DNA from 4 places in the Alteromonas sp. B31-7 genome. Region 4 is predicted to be linked to each of the others. Evidence: predicted binding sites of a transcription regulator. Region 4 holds the regulator's gene; each other region holds the start of a gene.
The links. Region 4 encodes sigma-54, which starts transcription at its own class of promoters, with help from an activator protein. Its sites were predicted from a motif close to GTTGGCACGNNNNTNGNNT; they were not measured.

Region 1 (3,575 bases), 270 kb from region 4:
TTTGGCTGGTGATGTCAGTATCAATCTTGATGACGTCATTCAGATAGGCAGTTAGTAGGAGAACAACCCATGTCTTTTAATATCGCACTTAGCGGCGTAGCTGCTGCTCAAAAAGATTTAGATGTAACCGCAAACAACATTGCTAACGTTAATACCGTTGGCTTTAAAGAATCACGGGCAGAGTTCGGTGACGTGTATGCCACTTCGTTGCTCGCAGGAAGTAAAACAAAAGTGGGCGATGGTGTGTTAACCCAAGATGTTGCCCAGCAATTTTCTCAAGGTAGCTTACAGTTCACCAACACTGCACTTGATTTAGCGATAACAGGTAACGGCTTTTTTGCCACAGTGCCAGATGAAACATCCCGTGATTTCTCTTTCACACGGGCAGGTCAATTCAAATTGAATGATGACAACTATGTGGTAAACAGCAACGGTGATTTACTGCTAGGCTTCCCCGTTAATTCTGACGGTACCAGCTCATCAGTGGCACTAAGTACCACTGAGCCGGTATTGATCCCAGACTCATCAGGCTCACCTGCACAAACTTCCGAAGTTGATATAAGAATGAATCTTCCGGCAAGTGATGCGGGTGTGGAAGCTGCCCAGTTTGATCCGGAAGACCCGTCTACTTACAACGCTGCGACATCAGTCACCGTGTATGATTCACTGGGTGACTCACATGTTATGACTTACTATTTTGTGAAAGATGATTCTGCCACCAACGAATGGTATGTCGCGACAGCTGTAGATGATCAACTCGTTAATTTACAAAATGAAGATGGCACCACGTCAACACCTGGTGATGTGGGTGTGCATTCATTAGGGACAGCGACGGGTAACGATGTGACTGCCGCGAAGTTAATCTTTTCTGATGGCGGTGATTTCGTTGGCATCGAAAACCCGGATGGCAGCACCAATCCTGATTACACGTTAAATACTGAAGCACTTGCCAGCGTATTATCAAACGGTGCCGATCCTACTCAAGAAATTACCATCGACTTCAACCTTGACCCCGATGAAGCTACCGTAAATGAGCCTACACAGTATGCGTCAGCGTTTGAAGTGACTTCATTAGAGCAAGATGGTTTACCAGTAGGGCGACTGACGGGGATTGATATTGGTCCGGATGGATTAGTACGTGCCACATTCTCAAACGGGACTTCAGAGCCCATTACACGTGTTGCTCTCGTGCGTTTTGCCAATGAACAAGGGTTAACTCAGCAAAGCAGCACAGAATGGAAAGAGAGTATTCTATCGGGTGAAGCACTTGCTGGGGAAGCCACAACAGGTACCTATGGTGAAATTAACTCATCAGCGCTAGAGCAGGCCAATGTTAACTTAACCACCGAGTTGATTGATATGATTATTGCCCAGCGTAATTTCCAAGCCAACTCTCGTGCCCTTGAAGTGAATAACTCTCTGAATCAAACTATCTTGAATATTCGATAAATAGTCACTCTTCAAAAAAGCCGCAGATTACTGCGGCTTTTTTATATCTTTCATTTTTTGTACATATTGGCATCGGCCTTGCAAAACCTGTGTATGGTTTAACCAGAGTCAAAAGTCAGTCATGGACAAACTTCTCTACATAGCAGCAAGCGGTGCCTCTCAAGACCTTTTAGGGACTGGGATTAGGGCAAATAACTTAGCCAATGCACAAACCACGGGTTTCCGTGCTCAGCTAGAGCAGGCAAGAGCAATGCCGGCGTACGGCGAAGGTTTGCCGACCCGCGTTTTTTCTATGACAGAAAGCCCTTCTAATAACTACGAATCAGGCCCAATGATACAAACGGGGCGTGACCTTGACGTAGCGATTCAAGGTGATGGTTGGTTTGCCGTTCAAGATGAAAATGGCCAAGAAGCCTATTCTCGTGATGGTAACTTCAAACTGGGCGACGACGGAATTTTGACAGATATCCATGACCGCGTGGTTTTGGGTGACAATGGTCCAATATTTTTGCCCGTTCCTCTAGATAATCTCAACATTGCCGCCGATGGCACTTTGTCTATGCGCCAGCTAGGCGCCCCAGCAAATGTTATTGAAGATATTGGTCGGTTGAAGCTAGTCAGCCCCAATTATGCGGATATGGAACGGGGTACCGACGGTTTATTTAGAATGGAAGACGGCACACTGGCACCCGCCAATGCGAATGTAAAAGTGATGTCGGGCATGCTTGAAGGTTCGAATGTAAACGCTGTGGAAGAGATGGTCGATATGATCAATTTACAGCGTCACTACGAGTTACAGGTAAAGGTTATGAAGCAAGCCGAGGAGTTGGATACTCGCGGCAATACCCTGCTTCGCATTTTATAATTGTTTTTAGTGACGTTGTGGATAACTGCAACGACGGGAGGTTTATATGCACCCAGCATTGTGGATTAGTAAAACAGGTTTAGATGCTGCACAGACTGATGTTGCCGTTGTCTCTAACAACCTGGCCAACGCATCAACGGTGGGCTTTAAAAAGGACCGCGCCGTATTTGAAGATCTACTTTATCAAAACATAAACCAGCCGGGTGGTCGCTCTTCGGCGGATACTGAGCTCCCGTCAGGTTTAATGTTAGGTTCGGGCTCTAAAGTAGTGGCAACCCAAAAAGCCCATACTCAAGGGAATTTGTTGACCACCGAAAATGCCTTGGATATGTCTATCCAAGGGCGCGGGTATTTTGAAATATTACAACCTGACGGCACCATTGCATATTCTCGAAATGGTCAATTCTCATTGAATGATCAAGGTCAAATTGTGACATCGGGTGCTGGCTTCCTTTTGCAACCAGAAGTGGCTGTTCCCGAAGATGCGCAACAAATCACGATTTCACAAGATGGCGAAATTAGCGTGTCTGTGCGTGGCGAGGCTGAGCCTCAAGTGCTTGGGCAAATGAATATTTCGGATTTTGTTAACCCCACAGGGTTACAGCCTATTGGTCAAAACCTGTTTGTAGAAACCGCTTCCAGTGGCGCACCTATCCAAGGCGTACCTGGCTTGCAAGGGCTGGGTTACATTTCTCAAGGTACGTTAGAAACGTCGAACGTTAACGTTACAGAAGAACTGGTAAACCTTATCGAAAGCCAGCGTTTGTACGAGATGAACTCCAAAGTGATTTCATCGGTTGACCAGATGCTTGGTCAAGTCATTCAGCAGCTATAGCAGGTAACGTGATGAAACGTATTCTGGCACTTTCTGTGGCGATAATAACTTTAGGGGGCTGTGCAAGTACAAGCCAACCTCCTGTTGAAGCGAATGATCCTTCTTTCGCTCCAGTGGTACCGGATTACCCCCGTGAGACGATTGTAGAAGACGGCTCTTTGTTTCGCTCTTATATGGCAAACAGCCTTTATTCTGATGTAACAGCGCGCAGAGTGGGTGACATCATTACCGTGGCGCTCAGCGAAAGTACGTCAGCGAGTAAATCGGCTGACACCACTACCGCGAAAGACTCTTCCGTGAATCTAGACACCATTACCGGGTTAGGTGGGCAAGCAGTGAATATTGGCGGGCAATCTATTCAATTAGGTATAGGGTCTTCCAGTGACTTTTCTGGTGATTCGGCAGCGAATCAAAGCAATAGTTTAT
Region 2 (3,575 bases), 1.9 Mb from region 4:
TCAATGCTCAATAGTGGCAATGTAGATATCGCCATTTCACCTTTTACCTATCCCACGGGGTTTAGTGAAGATCTCTGCGAAATCGAATTTGCAGCGGTAGCACATCCCGACCATCCATTACATGCGCTCGACAGGCCGCTAACATTAGAAGATCTCAAGTCTCATCGACAAATCGTTGTACGAGATTCCTCTGCTGAACGCAAAGTGGATGTTGGCTGGCTTGGTGCAGATCAACGTTGGACCGTCAGCCATATTCGTACGTCGGTGGATATCATTTCCCAAGGACTTGGTTTTGCTTGGCTGCCCATTGCGATTATTAAAAAAGAATTAGAAGAAGGAGCATTACTTCCTTTGCCCCTTGGTAATAACGGGGGGTTACGTAAATCGCTGCTGTATTTATCATTTGAAGATGGTGACGGACTGGGGCCGGCGGCGCGCTCTTTCATTGGAGAACTGCGATACCAAACCATGAATCTCCCCTCAGCTCACGGCATGTTGCAACCTTGCGGTGAGCCTTTATGTTAATCCTTGCATTATTTGCTGGCCGCTCAATAAGAAACCACAGGTAGCAATAGATAAACCCAACAACGCCACCGCGCCGTCGTCGGTAGCCATACCTATGGCCATAATGAGGACTGCCACCGCCGGTATTAGCCCCATAAAAGGTACTAATTCTAAAGGCACCATGATAAGTCCGCACAATGCACAACTCAGGGCGTTTAACGAGCGAAAAATAGGTTGGCGCATGAAAAACCAACGAGGAATTAGAAACCTATCAACCCTTAATGCATAAGGCTTCATTTTCGTAACCGCCGTATGGAGGTGATCGCCCTCAATTTCGAGCTTCATAATGCCGTTAGGTAACCAAGGGTGGCGACGACCGAGTAATATTTGCAGAGCAATGAGTAATATTGTCACGCCAGTCAGTGATGGTACGCCCGGTATTGCCCCTATGGGCGTAGACGCGATAAACGCAGGCATGGCCAACATGGGGCCAAATCCTCGCTTTTCTAATGCCTGCCAAAAGTCTGCGAAACACATGCTGTTGGTATCAGGTTTCGGCTGCATTTTGCCTAGCAGCTCATATAAGGTCATTGACCGTTCAGCCTTACCGTGCAACATTTTCATTCCCTGTCGGTTATTTTTACCCTAAATGTCCGGCCTGCGTTGTTGCCATGCTTGTTGCTATAAACCCACCTTCAAAATTATAAAAACAGATATAAAACAACTAATTACATCAACATAAAGCCATTTTTACCGCCAACTTCCATTCTTTATATTGCTGCGAAATGACCTACACATGACGTTAAAGCAGACCAGAGTCCATAGAGATAATGCTAATTATATGCCACACACCGAAAGCGCATTCTGGCGGTTATCTGAACGATATACCCTATAAAAACTCAACAAAATGACGTCATGCTGGCCATATTGTCACGCGGCACGCGAAAAAACGGCCTCCGCCCCGCTTAGAGATTTGACGTGCTGTTCTTTAACATTTTGGGTGTTTAAAACGCAGACACTAAGCGCCACTTAAGTGCACTTATAGCTTGTTGGCATACTACCTGCAAAACTGTGAACCATAGTCGGCGTGTGTTTGCATAATTGAACAGGGTTTTCACTTCAAAACGCGATTCTATTTAAAAATAACCCCCATGCGCCTTGACGTGTGCAATTGCAAATTTAGCCACGACAGGTACTATTCACTGTCGCCGCCAGAATATATTTAGTCAAAAAATAACGATTTATAATATTGATCTTATAGCCTTTTACTCCGTAGTAGTGAGGTTATTGGAAGTTTAGAAAAGGAAATTTACGTGCTTACTGTTTTGCTTGTAGACGACGATGCGGAATTTACAGAAGTTGCCTGTACGATTATTGAGTTTCTCGGTCATGAGGTTCTAACTGCTGCTAATTTAGAAGAAGCAAGAGACTGGTTAACGAAAGAAACCTTCGACCACGTATTACTCGATTTTATGCTACCTGACGGGAGTGGAGCCCATTTATTCGATGAGCTCGATACCCTTCCCAAGCGCCCCCGCGTTACACTAATCACAGGTCACCCATCAGTGAAGGGCATTATTAAAGGCCTGTGCGGACCGAATATTGATTATCTTGTTAAACCCATTCAACGTGAAGACATAGAAGCGGTTTTATCCGGTAAACCACAAAAAGCCCCTGTGGAAGACGATATTATTGTTAAACACTTTGATTTGTTGATTGGGGAATCTGCGCCAATGCAAGAGCTGTATAAGCTTATTCAACGGGTGAGCAGAACCAGCGCTAATGTCATGCTACTAGGCGAAAGCGGTGTCGGTAAAGAAGTGGTTGCCGCCGCTATCCACCGAGCGTCAGACAGCGAAGGCCCCTATATTGCCACCAACTGTGGCGCATTTTCTAAAGAACTTATTGGCAGTGAACTCTTCGGTCACGAAAAGGGCGCGTTCACTGGCGCTGTGGGGCGCAAAGAAGGCGTGTTCGAACAAGCCGAAGGCGGCACCTTGTTTCTAGATGAAATCACTGAAATGCCTATCGACATGCAACCTAATTTGTTGCGTGTACTTGAAAACAAAGTGGTTATCCGAGTGGGTGGCACTAAAACTATTCCTGTTAATTGCCGCGTGGTTTCGGCAACCAACCGTACCATGGAAGAAATTGCACAAAGCAAAGTGCTTAGGGAAGATATTTATTTTCGATTAGCGGTATTCCCTATCACTATTCCTCCCTTGCGGGAAAGAAAGGAAGACATTCCCCTACTGGCAAAAAGTTTCATTGAAGAATTCAACAAAGACAATGGCTCAAATTTCATTTGGCAATCTAGTCAACTAGACACGCTTCAAGCTTACGATTGGCCAGGTAATGTGCGTGAATTACGCCACTTCGTTCATCGCGCCGCCATAATGAGTGATCCTGAGAAGTCAGCCATTGAGCTTCCAAAAACCATAGAGTCTCCCTTTGCGAAAAAACAAAGTACGGCCCCTGCACTGCAAGCGGGTCGCACAATTGAAGATGTAGAGAAAGAGCTTATCTACGCCACCTTAGAAAAGGTAAATGGCAATAAAACCATGGCAGCTGAGATGTTAGGTATCAGTACAAAAACCTTGTACAACCGTCTCCATGCGTATGGTGACTTGAGTAAAGAGGAATAACGGTGGGCGCCAGTATGAAAGAAGAAGAATTTGCACGTTTAAGTGTTTATGTTCACGATGCTCGAAAACCACTAAACCGGATTTCGATGCAAGCAGAGTTGGTTAAAATGGCACTAAATGGTGATGTGCCCGCCGACAAGGCTATGGCGGCGTTGGATAAAATTATATCCAGCGCTAAGGATTGTAGTCACACCCTATCTGAAATGACTTCAGAACTCGGTGATTCAGTTTCGGAATAACCTCATGGTGAATAAACTCTTATCTTCGCTGTATAGCTGGATAATTATGGTGATCGTCGTCATCGTGGTGATTACCGCAAATTCGTTTTACGTCGTAAAAACCTTAGACGATTTGTCGTCGCTGGAAGCAAGGCTGTTCACCACTAACCGTGTAATAAATGCAGTGAATAAACTGCATGTTGCGGTA
Region 3 (3,575 bases), 1.9 Mb from region 4:
GAACCTGACGTCATTGTCATGAATTCAGTTTGGAAACCGATTAGGCCACGGCTAGGAATAACGAAGTCAATACGTACACGACCTTTGCCATCTGGAGACATATCAGTCATTTCAGCTTTACGTAAACCAAGTTGTTCCATAATTGAACCTTGGTGCTGCTCTTCACAGTCGATGGTCAAGGTTTCATACGGCTCTTGCGTTTCGCCATTTTCTTCTTTCAAGATAACTTCTGGACGTGATACCGCAAGCTCGTAACCTTCACGACGCATATTCTCAATAAGAATACCTAAGTGAAGTTCACCACGACCTGACACGCGGAACTTATCCGGATCGGCCATTTCTTCAACGCGCAATGCTACGTTGTGAACCAGTTCATCGTTCAAACGCTCTAGGATATTACGAGACGTAACGTACTTACCTTCTTTACCCGCAAACGGTGAAGTATTAACTTGGAAGGTCATGGTAACCGTTGGCTCATCTACCGAAAGAGGTGGAAGTGCTTCAACCGCATTGACATCACAAATCGTGTCAGAGATTTTCAGTTCGCCAAGACCTGTGATAGCAATGATATCACCCGCATTGGCTGCATCAACTTCGTGTCGCTCTAGACCAAGGTAACCATATACGAGGCCCACTTTTCCGTTACGTGTTTTACCGTCAGCAGTGACCACCGTGACTTGCTGGTTAGGCTTAACAGAACCACGGCTTACACGACCCACACCAATTACGCCTACATAAGAGTTGTAATCTAGTTGAGAAATCTGCATTTGGAAACCGCCGTTAACGTCTGCGTCAGGCGCAGCTACTTGGTCAACGATAGTTTGGAAAAGTGGTGTCATGTCATCGGTAGGCGCATCGGCATCCAATGACGCCCAGCCGTTTAACGCTGAAGCGTAAACAACTTGGAAATCTAGCTGTTCATCTGTAGCACCTAGGTTATCAAACAAGTCAAAAACTTGATCCATTACCCAGTCAGGGCGCGCGCCTGGCTTATCGATTTTGTTAATAACAACAATTGGCTTAAGACCTTGAGCAAACGCTTTTTGTGTAACAAAACGGGTTTGCGGCATTGGACCTTCTTGTGCGTCGACAAGAAGAAGTACAGAGTCAGCCATTGACATAACACGCTCTACTTCACCACCGAAATCGGCGTGTCCCGGAGTATCAACAATGTTGATACGGTAGTCATTCCAGTTAATTGCAGTGTTTTTCGCTAAGATGGTAATGCCGCGTTCTTTCTCGATGTCGTTCGAGTCCATCACGCGCTCTTCTTGCTCGCCTCGAGATTCAAGGGTGCCCGACTGTTGTAACAGTTTGTCAACCAATGTTGTTTTACCGTGGTCAACGTGGGCAATGATTGCGATGTTACGCAATTTACTAATATCAGTGGTATTCATGCTTAATAGAGCCTGTGTAAATCGATACATACCAAAATAGTATGCATTAGATTTGTTGCAAAAAATGCAGATAGAGAAATTTGCGCGGATTGTACAGAAAAACCACGACGTTTGCGCCTCTTTTTTTCGACAAACCGTAAATGTTTTTGAATGGCGTACTTTAAAACGTGTTAAAGAACGCATATGGTAAAACGGTTAGCGAAAAAGATGCAGGTTTAAGTGGCAACCCTCGGCGACTTACTCTAGGCTAGCTGACAACAATAATTTTACATTGCACCCTTGCAGTGCCTTAATGCACCATTGAAGTGCAAAAATCTAATGACAGAAAGGACTTTATCGGCTGCGATGCCGTATAAATAGGAATAGCGATAAATGGCATGATAATCGCTTTCACTTTAGCACTGTTGGAATGAAGCTGATCATTCCGCATTTTTACATTAAACCTGGAGGACACGATGTCAGTAGATAAGGCATTAGAACTTATTAAAGAGAGTGAAGCGAAATTTGTAGATTTACGCTTTACTGATACTAAAGGTAAAGAACAACACGTATCAATCCCTGCTAGCCAAGTTGACGATGAATTCTTTGAAGAAGGCAAAATGTTCGACGGTTCTTCAATTGCAGGTTGGAAAGGCATCAACGAATCTGACATGGTTCTTCTTCCAGATGCAGACAGCTGCGTAGTTGACCCTTTTGCAGAAGAAACGCAAGTTAATATTCGTTGTGACATCGTAGAGCCTTCTACTATGGAAGGTTACGAACGTGACCCTCGTTCAGTTGCTCGTCGCGCAGAAGAGTATCTTAAGTCTACCGGTATCGGTGATACTGTATTCTTCGGTCCTGAGCCAGAATTTTTCTTATTCGATGATGTTAAATTCCATACTGACATGGCCGGTTCTTTCTACAAAATCGACTCTGCAGAAGCAAAGTGGAACTCTGGTGAAGAGTTTGAAGGCGGCAACATGGCTCACCGTCCAGGCGTAAAAGGTGGTTACTTCCCAGTACCTCCAGTAGATTCTGCCCACGACATTCGTGCTGCTATGTGTATGGTAATGGAAGAAATGGGCTTAGTTATTGAAGCGCATCACCACGAAGTGGCGACTGCGGGTCAAAACGAAATCGCTTGCGAATTCAACACCCTTGTTAAGAAAGCTGACGAAATTCAAATCTACAAGTACGTTGTTCACAACGTTGCTCACGCATACGGTCAAACAGCGACTTTCATGCCTAAGCCTCTTGTAGGTGATAATGGCTCTGGTATGCACTGCCACCAATCTATTGCTAAAGATGGTAAAAACATCTTTGCAGGTGACAAGTACGCAGGTCTTTCTGAAGAAGCACTTTACTACATTGGCGGTATCATTAAGCACGCTCGTGCTATCAATGCTTTCGCAAACGCATCAACTAACTCGTACAAGCGTCTTGTACCAGGGTTTGAAGCGCCAGTAATGCTTGCTTATTCTGCTCGTAACCGTTCTGCGTCAATCCGTATTCCATACGTAACTAGCGATAAAGCGCGTCGTATCGAAGTACGTTTCCCTGACCCAACAGCTAACCCGTACCTTGCATTTACTGCAATGCTTATGGCTGGTCTTGACGGAATTAAGAACAAGATCCACCCTGGCGATTCAATGGATAAAGATCTTTATGACCTTCCTCCAGAAGAAGCAGCAGAAATCCCAACTGTTGCAAGCTCGCTAGAAATGGCGCTTGAAGCACTAGATAACGATCGTGACTTCCTTAAGGAAGGCGGTGTAATGACAGACGACATGATTGATGCATACATTGATCTTAAGTCTGAAGAAGTGACTACCCTTAATATGTCAACTCACCCAGTTGAGTTTGACATGTACTACAGCGTATAAGCTGTTAGGTATTAAGTCTGATACAAAAGCCCGCAATTGCGGGCTTTTTTTATTGGCAAAGCTTTTCTATTATGTATTTATAATCGCGTGACTGAGTAACCCCGTGAACCGCGTATGTTTAGCAATCACTTTAAGCATTGCCTCGTTAGGCCTTGCAGCACAAGCAAGCCAGATAGTTCAGGCACAGCAAACTGTACCTGAAGAAAAAAGCATCTTCAAAGTGAAGCTTGCCGACGGCAGCTATGTGTTTACTGATAAACCTCAAGCGCAAGCAGAGCAAATAACATTTGCGAACCAAACCCAAAACCTGGTT
Region 4 (3,575 bases):
AACAAGACACCAGTTCTGTGAAAGGCGATAAAATCACCTTTGACATGATTACCGAACAGCTTCTTGCCACCGGCAGCGGTGACAATGATGAAGGCAGAGTGACCACCGTTTTTCGACCAGAAGCGATTCGCAAGCTGACCGATGAGAAGGCGAAAGAAGACGAGAATAACGAGGACGATAACTAACCATGGCAACACTAAGCGCAAGTAACTTAGCCAAAGCCTATAAATCTCGCCAAGTAGTGAGAGACGTTAGTTTGTCGGTCTCAACCGGGCAAATCGTGGGCTTACTAGGCCCTAACGGCGCAGGTAAAACCACCACCTTTTACATGATTGTGGGTCTTGTGCCACTAGATAAGGGAAAAATCACCATTGATGATGGTGAGCTCACCCACCAGCCTATGCACGAACGCGCACGTAAGGGCATTGGCTACCTGCCACAGGAAGCCTCTATTTTTCGCAAGCTAACCGTGTTTGAAAACATCATGGCGATTTTACAGACACGAAAAGATTTAAATTCATCACAACAGGAAGAAGAAGCCGACGCCCTTCTTGATGAATTTAATATTAACCATATACGTAATAGTACAGGAATGAGTTTATCAGGTGGAGAACGCCGTCGCGTAGAGATTGCGCGTGCGCTAGCAGCCAATCCGCAATTTATTTTACTCGATGAACCATTTGCTGGTGTTGATCCTATATCGGTTAATGATATAAAGAAGATAATACAGCACCTTCGTGATAGAGGTATCGGTATCCTCATTACAGACCACAATGTACGAGAAACATTGGATGTATGTGAAAAAGCCTACATTGTGAGTCACGGTGAATTAATAGCCCAAGGAACGGCAGAGCAGGTTTTAAGTAATCAAAAAGTAAGGGATGTATACCTAGGTGAACAATTCAGGCTATAGTTAATGTAACAGAATTGTCATTTTTCAAATTATGCACCTGGTATATTCACAATAAGAGCACAGTAAATAAGACGTAGATGAAACCATCTTTACAGTTAAAGTTCAGTCAACAACTTACCATGACACCTCAGCTACAGCAGGCGATAAAACTGCTGCAGCTGTCAACGCTCGACCTGCAACAGGAGATCCAGGAAGCCCTAGACTCAAATCCTCTACTTGAAGTAGAAGAAGGCAGTGATGAGCCTCAATTAGAGAAAAACAATATCGACGGGGATGACGTCGCTCAAGACGCCGTTACTACCGCATCAAGCGATACGCTTGAAGCCGGTGACGCATTAGAGAAGAATGACCTACCTGATGAATTACCCATAGACAGCACGTGGGACGAATATTACTCAGCGTCTTCTGCACCCGCCCCTGGGCCCTCGAATAATGACGATGAGCAGATTTTCCAAGGCGAAACCACCGAAGACATTCAAGCACATTTGCTATGGCAAATGCGTCTTACCCACTTTTCAGATACTGACCGTGCCATCGCAACGGCTATTATCGATTCAATTGACGAGTCTGGTTATCTTACCGTCACCCTTGACGACATTTTAGAGTCTGTCAACTCCGAAGATATGGAGGAGCCGGTTGAATTAGACGAAGTGGAATGCGTATTAAAACGTATTCAGATGTTCGATCCTATTGGTTCAGGCTCGCGTACACCACAAGAATGCTTGATGGTTCAGCTTCGCCAATTTTCAGATGATACGCCTTGGTTAAAAGAAGCCAAACAACTGATAGAAGAATACTCAGACCTACTCAGTAGCAAAGACTATCGTACGCTGATGCGTAAAAGCCGTCTTAAAGAAGATCAATTACGCGAAGCTATGCGCTTGTTGCAAACATTGAATCCTCGCCCAGGTAGCGCTCTTATCACTAAAGAGCCTGAGTATGTTATACCCGATGTCTCGGTCACCAAGAAAAGTGGTCGTTGGGTGGTTGAACTTAATCCAGATAGCTTGCCTAAACTTAGTGTGAACCAGCAATATGCGGCCATGAGCAGAAGAGCGAAAAATAGTAGCGACTCGCAGTTCATTCGCTCTCATATGCAGGAAGCAAAATGGTTTATTAAAAGTCTTGAATCAAGAAACGACACCTTGATGAAGGTTGCTAATTGTATTGTGCAGCAACAAATGGGCTTTTTTGAACATGGCCCTGAAATGATGAAGCCCATGGTGCTTAACGATGTTGCTGAAATGGTTGATATGCATGAATCCACCATTTCACGTGTCACCACGCAAAAGTATATGCATACCCCACGTGGGATATTTGAATTGAAGTACTTCTTTTCTAGTCACGTTGCCACGGAGTCTGGGGGTGAGTGTTCATCTACTGCCATCCGCGCGCTGATTAAAAAGCTTGTAGCGGCTGAAACGCCAAGCAAGCCACTAAGTGATAGCAAGATTGCTCAATTGTTGGCCGAACAGGGCATTAAAGTCGCCCGGCGGACAATAGCAAAATACCGGGAATCATTGTCGATTCCACCGTCTAACCAGCGAAAGAGCTTACTTTAACTGGCTCATAAATATAAGGAAGACGAAATATGCAAATCAACCTTACTGGTCATCACGTCGAAATCACCGACTCTTTGCGTAATTATGTCGATACCAAGTTCAGCAAACTAGAGAGGCACTTTGATCACATTTCTAATGTGCATGTCATTCTCAATGTTGAAAAACTTAATCAGAAAGCCGAAGCGACCATGCATTTAAGTGGCGCTGAGGTTTTTGCTTCCTCTGAAAATACTGATATGTATGCAGCAATAGACAGCATGGTTGACAAACTAGACAGGCAAGTCATAAAGCATAAGGAAAAGCTGAAAAAGCATTAACTCACGCTTATGGAAATTCAAGCAATCGTAAGTTTGGACCGCACTGAATGTGCGGTTCAATGTAACAGCAAAAAACGAATTCTAGAGATCATCAGTAATATCGCTGCCAAAAACAACGATAATATTGATGAAACGACAGTACTCACGAGCCTATTGAACCGCGAGAGAATGGGCAGTACGGGTATTGGAAATGGTATTGCACTGCCTCATGGTCGACTGGCAGGATTGGAAAGTGTTATCGCCATTATTGTAACTAGTAACCCTGCCATCAACTTTGACGCGCTGGACAACCAACCGGTAGATATTTTCTTTGCCTTATTGGTTCCAGAAGAGCAAACCGAGGGGCACTTACAAACCCTAGCCACGGTTGCAGGTAAATTGAGTGACAAAGAGACCGTGAAGGCAATTAGGCGTGCCACCAATAGCGACGATATTATTGCAGCGCTAAGCTAACTCTAATGCCATCTTAAGGGAGAGGCCAATTGAAACTAATTATTATTAGTGGTCGTTCGGGGTCAGGGAAGTCTGTTGCTTTACGGGCACTGGAAGATTTAGGGTATTATTGCGTAGATAATATCCCCGTCAATTTATTACCTACCCTTACCCATACGGTAGTCGACGAATACGATCAAGTTGCTGTAAGTATTGATGTACGTAACCTACCCAAAAACCCAGACGATTTAGTTGAAATACTCGACTACCTTCCCTCTTCTTGGTCCATGACCATCGTCTACATTGATGCCAGTGACGACATTCTCGTCAAACGCTTTAGTGAAACCCGAC

Region 1: IUA53_RS15115 (flagellar basal body rod protein FlgF) is a predicted target of sigma-54. The motif match lies at 1,515-1,533, and genes of this name have one in related genera.
Region 2: IUA53_RS07820 (exopolysaccharide biosynthesis protein) is a predicted target of sigma-54. The motif match lies at 1,335-1,353, and genes of this name have one in related genera.
Region 3: glnA (glutamate--ammonia ligase) is a predicted target of sigma-54. The motif match lies at 1,769-1,787, and genes of this name have one in related genera.

The regions. Positions count from the first base shown of each region.
Region 1 covers NZ_CP065233.1:3,473,474-3,477,048, reverse strand. The annotation lists gene IUA53_RS15125 (flagellar hook assembly protein FlgD) at 1-55, shown strand, start outside; gene flgE (flagellar hook protein FlgE) at 70-1,449, shown strand; gene IUA53_RS15115 (flagellar basal body rod protein FlgF) at 1,571-2,314, shown strand; gene flgG (flagellar basal-body rod protein FlgG) at 2,361-3,149, shown strand; gene flgH (flagellar basal body L-ring protein FlgH) at 3,161-3,575, shown strand, end outside.
Region 2 covers NZ_CP065233.1:1,840,755-1,844,329, reverse strand. The annotation lists gene IUA53_RS07825 (LysR family transcriptional regulator) at 1-525, shown strand, start outside; gene IUA53_RS07820 (exopolysaccharide biosynthesis protein) at 517-1,122, opposite strand; gene IUA53_RS07815 (sigma-54-dependent transcriptional regulator) at 1,818-3,149, shown strand; gene IUA53_RS07810 (hypothetical protein) at 3,164-3,388, shown strand; gene IUA53_RS07805 (sensor histidine kinase) at 3,393-3,575, shown strand, end outside.
Region 3 covers NZ_CP065233.1:990,802-994,376, reverse strand. The annotation lists gene typA (translational GTPase TypA) at 1-1,397, opposite strand, end outside; gene glnA (glutamate--ammonia ligase) at 1,853-3,262, shown strand; gene IUA53_RS04170 (hypothetical protein) at 3,366-3,575, shown strand, end outside.
Region 4 covers NZ_CP065233.1:3,740,027-3,743,601, forward strand. The annotation lists gene lptA (lipopolysaccharide transport periplasmic protein LptA) at 1-185, shown strand, start outside; gene lptB (LPS export ABC transporter ATP-binding protein) at 188-913, shown strand; gene IUA53_RS16335 (RNA polymerase factor sigma-54) at 991-2,475, shown strand; gene hpf (ribosome hibernation promoting factor) at 2,505-2,792, shown strand; gene ptsN (PTS IIA-like nitrogen regulatory protein PtsN) at 2,802-3,245, shown strand; gene rapZ (RNase adapter RapZ) at 3,275-3,575, shown strand, end outside.